One region of the Cytobacillus sp. FSL R7-0680 genome, then DNA from elsewhere that is predicted to be linked to it. Evidence: riboswitches for the same ligand, from Rfam matches in the RefSeq annotation. Region 1 holds a riboswitch; each other region holds the start of a gene.

Evidence for each region. Region 1 has a riboswitch for thiamine pyrophosphate ahead of thiW (energy coupling factor transporter S component ThiW). Riboswitches for the same ligand answer to the same signal wherever they lie in the genome.
Region 2: it holds a riboswitch for thiamine pyrophosphate, as region 1 does, so the genes downstream of both, MKY26_RS19200 (3-oxoacyl-ACP reductase) here and thiW (energy coupling factor transporter S component ThiW) in region 1, are expected to answer to the same signal.
Region 3: it holds a riboswitch for thiamine pyrophosphate, as region 1 does, so the genes downstream of both, thiT (energy-coupled thiamine transporter ThiT) here and thiW (energy coupling factor transporter S component ThiW) in region 1, are expected to answer to the same signal.

What each region holds. Positions count from the first base shown of each region.
Region 1 covers NZ_JBBPAO010000001.1:1,305,999-1,308,267, reverse strand. The annotation lists gene MKY26_RS06585 (shikimate kinase) at 229-735, opposite strand; TPP riboswitch at 862-969, shown strand; TPP riboswitch at 1,013-1,105, shown strand; gene thiW (energy coupling factor transporter S component ThiW) at 1,177-1,698, shown strand; gene thiD (bifunctional hydroxymethylpyrimidine kinase/phosphomethylpyrimidine kinase) at 1,667-2,269, shown strand, end outside.
Region 2 covers NZ_JBBPAO010000001.1:3,830,271-3,832,539, forward strand. The annotation lists gene MKY26_RS19195 (glycosyltransferase) at 1-956, shown strand, start outside; TPP riboswitch at 1,042-1,143, shown strand; gene MKY26_RS19200 (3-oxoacyl-ACP reductase) at 1,236-1,991, shown strand; gene MKY26_RS19205 (IclR family transcriptional regulator) at 2,215-2,269, opposite strand, start outside.
Region 3 covers NZ_JBBPAO010000001.1:3,758,931-3,761,199, forward strand. The annotation lists gene MKY26_RS18825 (hypothetical protein) at 1-37, shown strand, start outside; gene thiT (energy-coupled thiamine transporter ThiT) at 419-997, opposite strand; TPP riboswitch at 1,102-1,206, opposite strand; gene MKY26_RS18835 (hypothetical protein) at 1,340-1,579, shown strand; gene MKY26_RS18840 (M23 family metallopeptidase) at 1,603-2,269, shown strand, end outside.

The DNA.
Region 1 (2,269 bases):
AATCAGAGAAGAGCGCCTCGCAAAAGGGTTTAGCTAGTCACTCAGAAAGAAAACCAGAGATAACCGCCTCACAAAAAGGGAGTTATTCAGCAATTTATTTAGAACCAAACACAAATGAAAGCCGAGCAAGGGAGTGCCCGGCTTTCATAAATTCGTTTAGGATAATGCGAATTACTTAGATAGTAAAAGAAATATTCTAATGAACTATAACCATAATCATCACAAGCTTTATCCTATCCCACTAACAATCAATTCAGCAGCTTCTTCAGCTGTTTTCCCGTCAACATTGATTTTTAGATGATATGGTTGATAATGAGCTTGTCTTTCTTTGTAGAGATGATACATTTCGTCAGTAGAAAGACCATTCAATTTCGGTCTTGTATCTTTAATCAATGGGTATCGATCGAGCCAATTTTCCCATGAGAGCTCGATAAGGACAACGGTACTGTTTTGTAAACAAATTTCGCGGTTCTTACTGTTTAAAAAGGCGCCGCCGCCTAATGAAAGAATCTGTTTTTCTTCGGCAGATAGTTGTTCAATCAATTCGCTTTCAGCTTTTCGAAAAACTTCTTCACCATGATCAAGGAAAATTTTTGAAGTTGACATCCCAAACTGTTGTTCAATGCGTTCATCCGTGTCGATTAAACCCCACTGTAATTTCTTAGCTAATTCCGTTCCTATGGATGTCTTTCCGACCCCCATAAACCCAATAAGTACAATACTCTTATCTTCCATAGACTGTCCTCCCGAATAATATATAAAATATCATATCATAACGTTTTATGTCGCAACATCGTTTCTATCCAATGTTTTTTATTTTCATTTCTATCATTTCATGTTATATTGACATCATATATTATAAGTTTTCACTGGGGGTGCCTTCACATAGAGGCTGAGATTGAATGCCGTTCAAAACCCTTTGAACCTGATCTGGTTTGTACCAGTGGAGGGAAGTGTGTCGATGTAGTCGTCCTCGCTTCCTTTTGGAAGTAGAGGATTTTTTTTATATATGAATAAATGCTAGGGGTGCCAAATACTTGGCTGAGATGAACCCTTTGAACCTGATCTAGTTAATACTAGCGTAGGGAAGCGAGTGACGTCATACATATCATGATGACCAAAGCCGCTTATTCAAAATAGCGGCTTTTTTATTTTTATCGAAAGGAGGAAAGGTCTATGAATAAAATCCAAAAAATGACGATGACGGCAACGATTGCAGCCATCACTACTGTGTCGAGTAGTCTCATTTTTATTCCGATTGGAATAGCGAAAATTTTTCCGATTCAGCACTTGGCGAATGTATTATCTGCTGTACTTCTTGGACCATGGTATGCCGTTAGTCAAGCGTTTCTTTCATCTACATTGAGAAATATGATGGGGACTGGAAGTGTTTTTGCCTACCCCGGGAGTATGATTGGCGCATTACTTGCAGGGTTCCTTTATCAAAAAACGAAAAAAATTGGCTTCTCAGCACTAGGTGAAGTCGTTGGAACAGGAATGATAGGGGCAGTAGCGACTTATCCGATTAGTACATTACTTTTAGGACAAGAAGCAACCCTTTTCGGATTCCTACCAGCATTTATGGTGAGCTCGTTTACTGGAGCAATTTTAGGATATGGTTTATTAAGAGTATTAATTAAGAATAAAGCTATTGGAGGTTACATCAATGAAAACAGCATTAACGATCGCAGGTTCTGATTCAGGAGGAGGAGCTGGGATTCAAGCAGATCTTAAAACTTTTTCCGCCAATGGTGTGTTTGGCATGTCCGTCATTACGGCGATTACCGCTCAAAATACAGTAGAGGTACGTTCGGTACAGGATATAGAAATCAATATTATAAAAGACCAAATAGAAGCTGTGTTTGATGATATCCAAGTTGATGCTGTCAAAATCGGGATGTTGTCATCTAGTGAGACTGTAAAAATCGTCGCAGACCGTTTAAATCATTATAGTCCAAAAGTGATTGTGTTAGATCCTGTTATGGTTTCAAAAGGTGGACATCATCTTTTAAAGGAACAAGCTATTGAAGCATTAAAAGCGAAAATGTTACCACTTGCGACTGTAATTACGCCAAACATTCCTGAAGCTGAAGTACTTTCGGGTATGACAATTCGCACGGTTGATGATATGGAGCAAGCTTGTAAAAAATTATATGAATTAGGGCCAAAAGCCGTCTTATTAAAAGGTGGACATTTAGAAGGAGAACCGAATGACTTATTATGGGATGGACAAAGTTTCAACTGGTTTAATGGTCGAAGAGTAGAGACA
Region 2 (2,269 bases), 2.5 Mb from region 1:
TAGGAGGATTAGGTGCGTGCACGCTAATTAGCAGGAAAGCTTTGTTAGCAGGTATTCATTTTAGTAAAATTAAAAATCTCAGTTTTTGGGGAGAAGATCGACATTTTTGTGTGAGAGCTGTGGCATTAGGACTGGATCTACATGTAGACACACATCTGCCAGCTTATCATATTTATCGTTCTTCTGACCTTACAGGCATACCCGCATTTAAAGAAAAATGTCAGTATGCTTATAGCGAACTACCTATTTATCCAGAAAAAGCAGAAAGCCATCAAATTCGCTTATCGATGATTGTGAAGAATGAAGAAGGTCGTTATTTACAAACGATGTTAAAGAAAGTAAAGCCATTTATCGATGAAGCTGTGATTATAGATGATGCTAGTACTGATCAGACTATATCGATTTTCTTGCAAGAACTAAAAGGTATGCCAATTAAATTGGTCAAGAATGCAAGCTCCCAGTTTGCCAATGAAGTGGAACTAAGAAAACAACAGTGGTTAGAAGCAACGAATGGTTTTTTAGGTTGGGTATTAAATCTTGACGCAGATGAATGGTTTGAGGAGAGTTTTATTGATTATATTGATGACTTTGTTAAACAGGATACTATCGACCTGTACTGTTTTAGACTGTATGATATGTGGGATGAAGACCATTATCGTGAAGATGAATACTGGCAAGCACATTTCTTATACCGTCCATTTCTAGCAAGAGTTAGATCAACCTTTCAGCCTGTCTGGAAAGAAACACCACAGCATTGTGGGAGATTTCCAGAAAACATCTTCCAACTTACCCACAGTTTATCCACAATACGAGTCAAGCATTTAGGCTGGGCAAAAGAAAAAGATCGATTAGAAAAATATGAGAGATATAAGCTGCTTGACCCGAATAGCCTCTACGGTAATGAGAAACAATATGAATCGATTCTAGATAAGAATCCCCGTTTAAAACAATGGTGAGAAACATAAAGCAAATGGTCAGTTTCGAAATGAACTTCGATTCATAGCTAGGAAACTATTTGTATGCTAAACTAAAAATAATTAAAAATTGTTGCAGGGGGACTCAGAAAATGAGTTGAGAAGGTTAAAACCTGACCCTTAGAACCTGTTCGTTAAGACGATCGTAGGGAGCATCTTCCAACTATATGCATATGTATGGTAGGCTCTCCATTTTCGGGGAGCCTTTTGTTTTGTTTCCCTGAACATTTTTAATTACATCTATTGAAAAGAGGGAATAGCGTGAGAGAAGAAGTCGTGTTAGTAACAGGAGCAAGTCGTGGATTAGGAGCTGCAATTGCTGAAAAGTTTGGTAAGGAGGGCTACAAAGTAGTCGTTAATTATTTTAATAATAAAGAAAAAGCAGATGCAGTAGTTGAAAAAATCGGACAAGATCGTGCATTGGCTATCCAAGCTGATGTAAGAGATCATCAAGCAGTAAAAGCAATGGTAGCAGACACAATTGCTCATTTTGGTCGCTTGGATATCGTTGTAAATAATGCATTAGTTCAATTTAAATTTGATCCTGTGGCACAGGCGAAAGTAGAGGAATTATCTTGGGCTAGCTATCAAACCCAGTTTGAAGGCGCGATAAAAGCAAGCTTAAATGTTGTTCAATCTGCTCTTCCGGCTCTAAAGGATTCACAGCAAGCCCGTGTGATTGGTATTGGCACGAATCTTTACCAGAACCCAGTCGTTGCCTACCATGAATATACAACAGCCAAAGCGGCATTAATTGGCTTTACACGCAATATGGCCAAAGAGCTCGGACAGTATGATATTAATGTGAATATGGTTTCCGGTGGATTATTAGAAACAACGGATGCAAGTGCTGTTACTACCCCTGAGGTATTTGCGATTGTGGCTGATAACTCTGCTATCCGCCGTGTGACAAAACCAGAAGACGTAGCAGAAGCCGTTGTTTTCTTAGCCTCTCCAGGCGCTAGAGCGATTACGGGACAAAATCTAGTCGTTGATCATGGATTGACGATGAACTAAGATAAAAAAGGTCGTCATCTTTGTTTATGGCGGCCTTTTTCAATAAAATGGACTTATTTTGTAGGTTGATAAATCAGTAAAGAGCTTATATCAGCAAATGTGAGACTAAGTCGAAGCTAAACTCCAATTTATTCGCAGAAAAGGATATTTTTAAAATAACAACTTAATTTTCTCACTAGTATTTTATTCTACTAGATGTTAAAACGGTCGATTGAACGTTCAATCAGTATTGTTCAATTTTTCCTTGTTTATATCGATAGCCAAACATAGAAGATGCT
Region 3 (2,269 bases), 2.5 Mb from region 1:
TCGTGTTTATGCGCAAAAGAGAGCAGAGGAAGGTTGAGAACTGCGCACAAGAAAACAGATGATGTTGGTTTAAACTACCGTAGATAATAGTTGTTGCAAGTTCATAAATAATCAAGATTGTTCATCGTTAGATTGACATTGACGGAAGAAAAGTGCTGCTAAAAAAAGTAAGGATAAAGATGTGTCTACTCCCCCTCTCAGAAATCCAAAAAGAAAACTGCCGGTCTCAAGGAGAAAATAGAAGAGAAGATGTTGGTTTGTCTAGCTGCTTTTGGCGCTTTCATTTTGCATGGTTATCTTATGGATATCACGCCGATGTACATGTCACCCTGATTCCACAGTTCATTCATCGTGCGAAAATCCCCCAAAACGTTGACTTGAAAAAAAGGCCCTGAGTTCCCCCAGAGCCTTTAGATGATTAATATGCTTTTTTCAGAAGGACCTTATTGGCTGTTGTGTAAAGCATGACAACTACTAAGGCACATACGATAAAGGTAGGTAGCATATATGTTCCGTTATATACGAGTGAGTAAAGTGCGACAGGTTGATCTGCCGGAGCATAGGCACCAAATAGGATAATGCCTGATAAATAATGGCATAAGAAGCGTAAGAAACTTCCTAAGAAAACGCCACTAATAACATACATGTTTGCTTTGGCAAATTGGCCGTCTTGATAATTTTGCACAACTTTATTCATATAGATGCCTGCGAGTCCGACAACAGCAAAGGCTACGAAATAGTCAATGATCCAAGAGGCGAAATGAAAAGGAACAGCTCCTGTTAAGATTTGAAGTCCTCCTAATAGTAAGCCCGTTAAGACGCCGCCTTTAACACCCCAACGAAAGGCCATTAAGAAAACCGGTACCATAGCAAGTGAGATGGACCCACCTTGTGGCCAAAATCTCCCCATCAGTAAGCCTGATAAGAAATCAAGTAATAATGCCAAAGCTGCAAATATAGCAATTTCCACCATAAAAAGTGTTTTATTTTGTTTCATGTTTTTCCTCCTTCTCCGAAAAGAGAAGCGAACGAGTAAACCTGTATTACTTTTTTGTCATGAAAAAAAGCAATACATAGGCGGTGATGGATGCCTAGTATTGCTCATATCCAAAACCACGATCCCTACGCTAGCATTATCTAACAGGTTCTTAGGGTCAGAACGAACTCGCTCACTCTCAGCCATATTAGGCTCCCCTTGTGGAAGTATTAAATTTATCCTCGGTTAGAATATACTATGACTTTCATCAGAATTCAAGAATCTTTTTTTGGTAGTAAAAAAACAGATTATTTGTGAAACTTATTCCCTAGATAGTCGTAGAATAATCAAGGAGTGATTGATATGAAGAAGGTTTTTGAAGTAAACCATCATGGAAATCATATATTAATCGAAAATTATTGGATTAACGGAGAAAAGTTGTATGTAAATGGTGAATTACAGGATGAAAATTTAGGTCTAGCATTAAGAGGGGATTTGAAAGGTAAGTTAGAAGATTTAAGTGAAATTAAAGTAACTATTGGCGGTTTCTTTACTATTAATTGCAAAATATTTCTTGAGAATCGTTTAATTTTTTCATCTTAATAAAACTTACGGGGGTAGAGGGTATGGTAGGGTCAATAGATCCTGATAGGTTTATAGATCATTGGTTAAGAGAAGATTTTAAAACAATTTATGAAGCAACTTCAAAAGTGTTTCAAGGAATGGTTTCATTATCGGCATTTATTGAGATGAGCGCAGCTTTTAATAAAGGTGTGCGTAGTTATCATCTTACGTCACGGACGGATGTCATAGGCATTGGTCAGTTCGTATGGGTAGATAACTCAAAAGCAAAAGCAGTTGTGGTTGGATTCGATGATAAATATACAATTGTCAGTCTCTATTTGAAACCCTACTTTGTCTTTCCAGAAACAGATAAGATTTATACAAAGAATGAATACATTATGCCAGTGATGGATGATTGGTTTGTTTTCTGGGGTGGCACAAATGAATTTATTAATTACCATTACGTATATGAACATCAAAGGTACGCGTATGATCTATTAAAGGTGAAGGATGGCTCTACATATAATGGTAGACCTGAAAAAAATGAGAGTTATTACGCATTTGCAGAGGAAGTTATCGCCCCTCAAAATGGCAAAGTAATAAAAGTGGTTGATGGTCTCGATGATAATATTCCAGGGCAGATGGATGAAGAACACCCCCCAGGCAACTATATTGTGATAGAGCATGCGCATAAGGAATATAGTATGATTGCTCATTTTAAAAAAGACA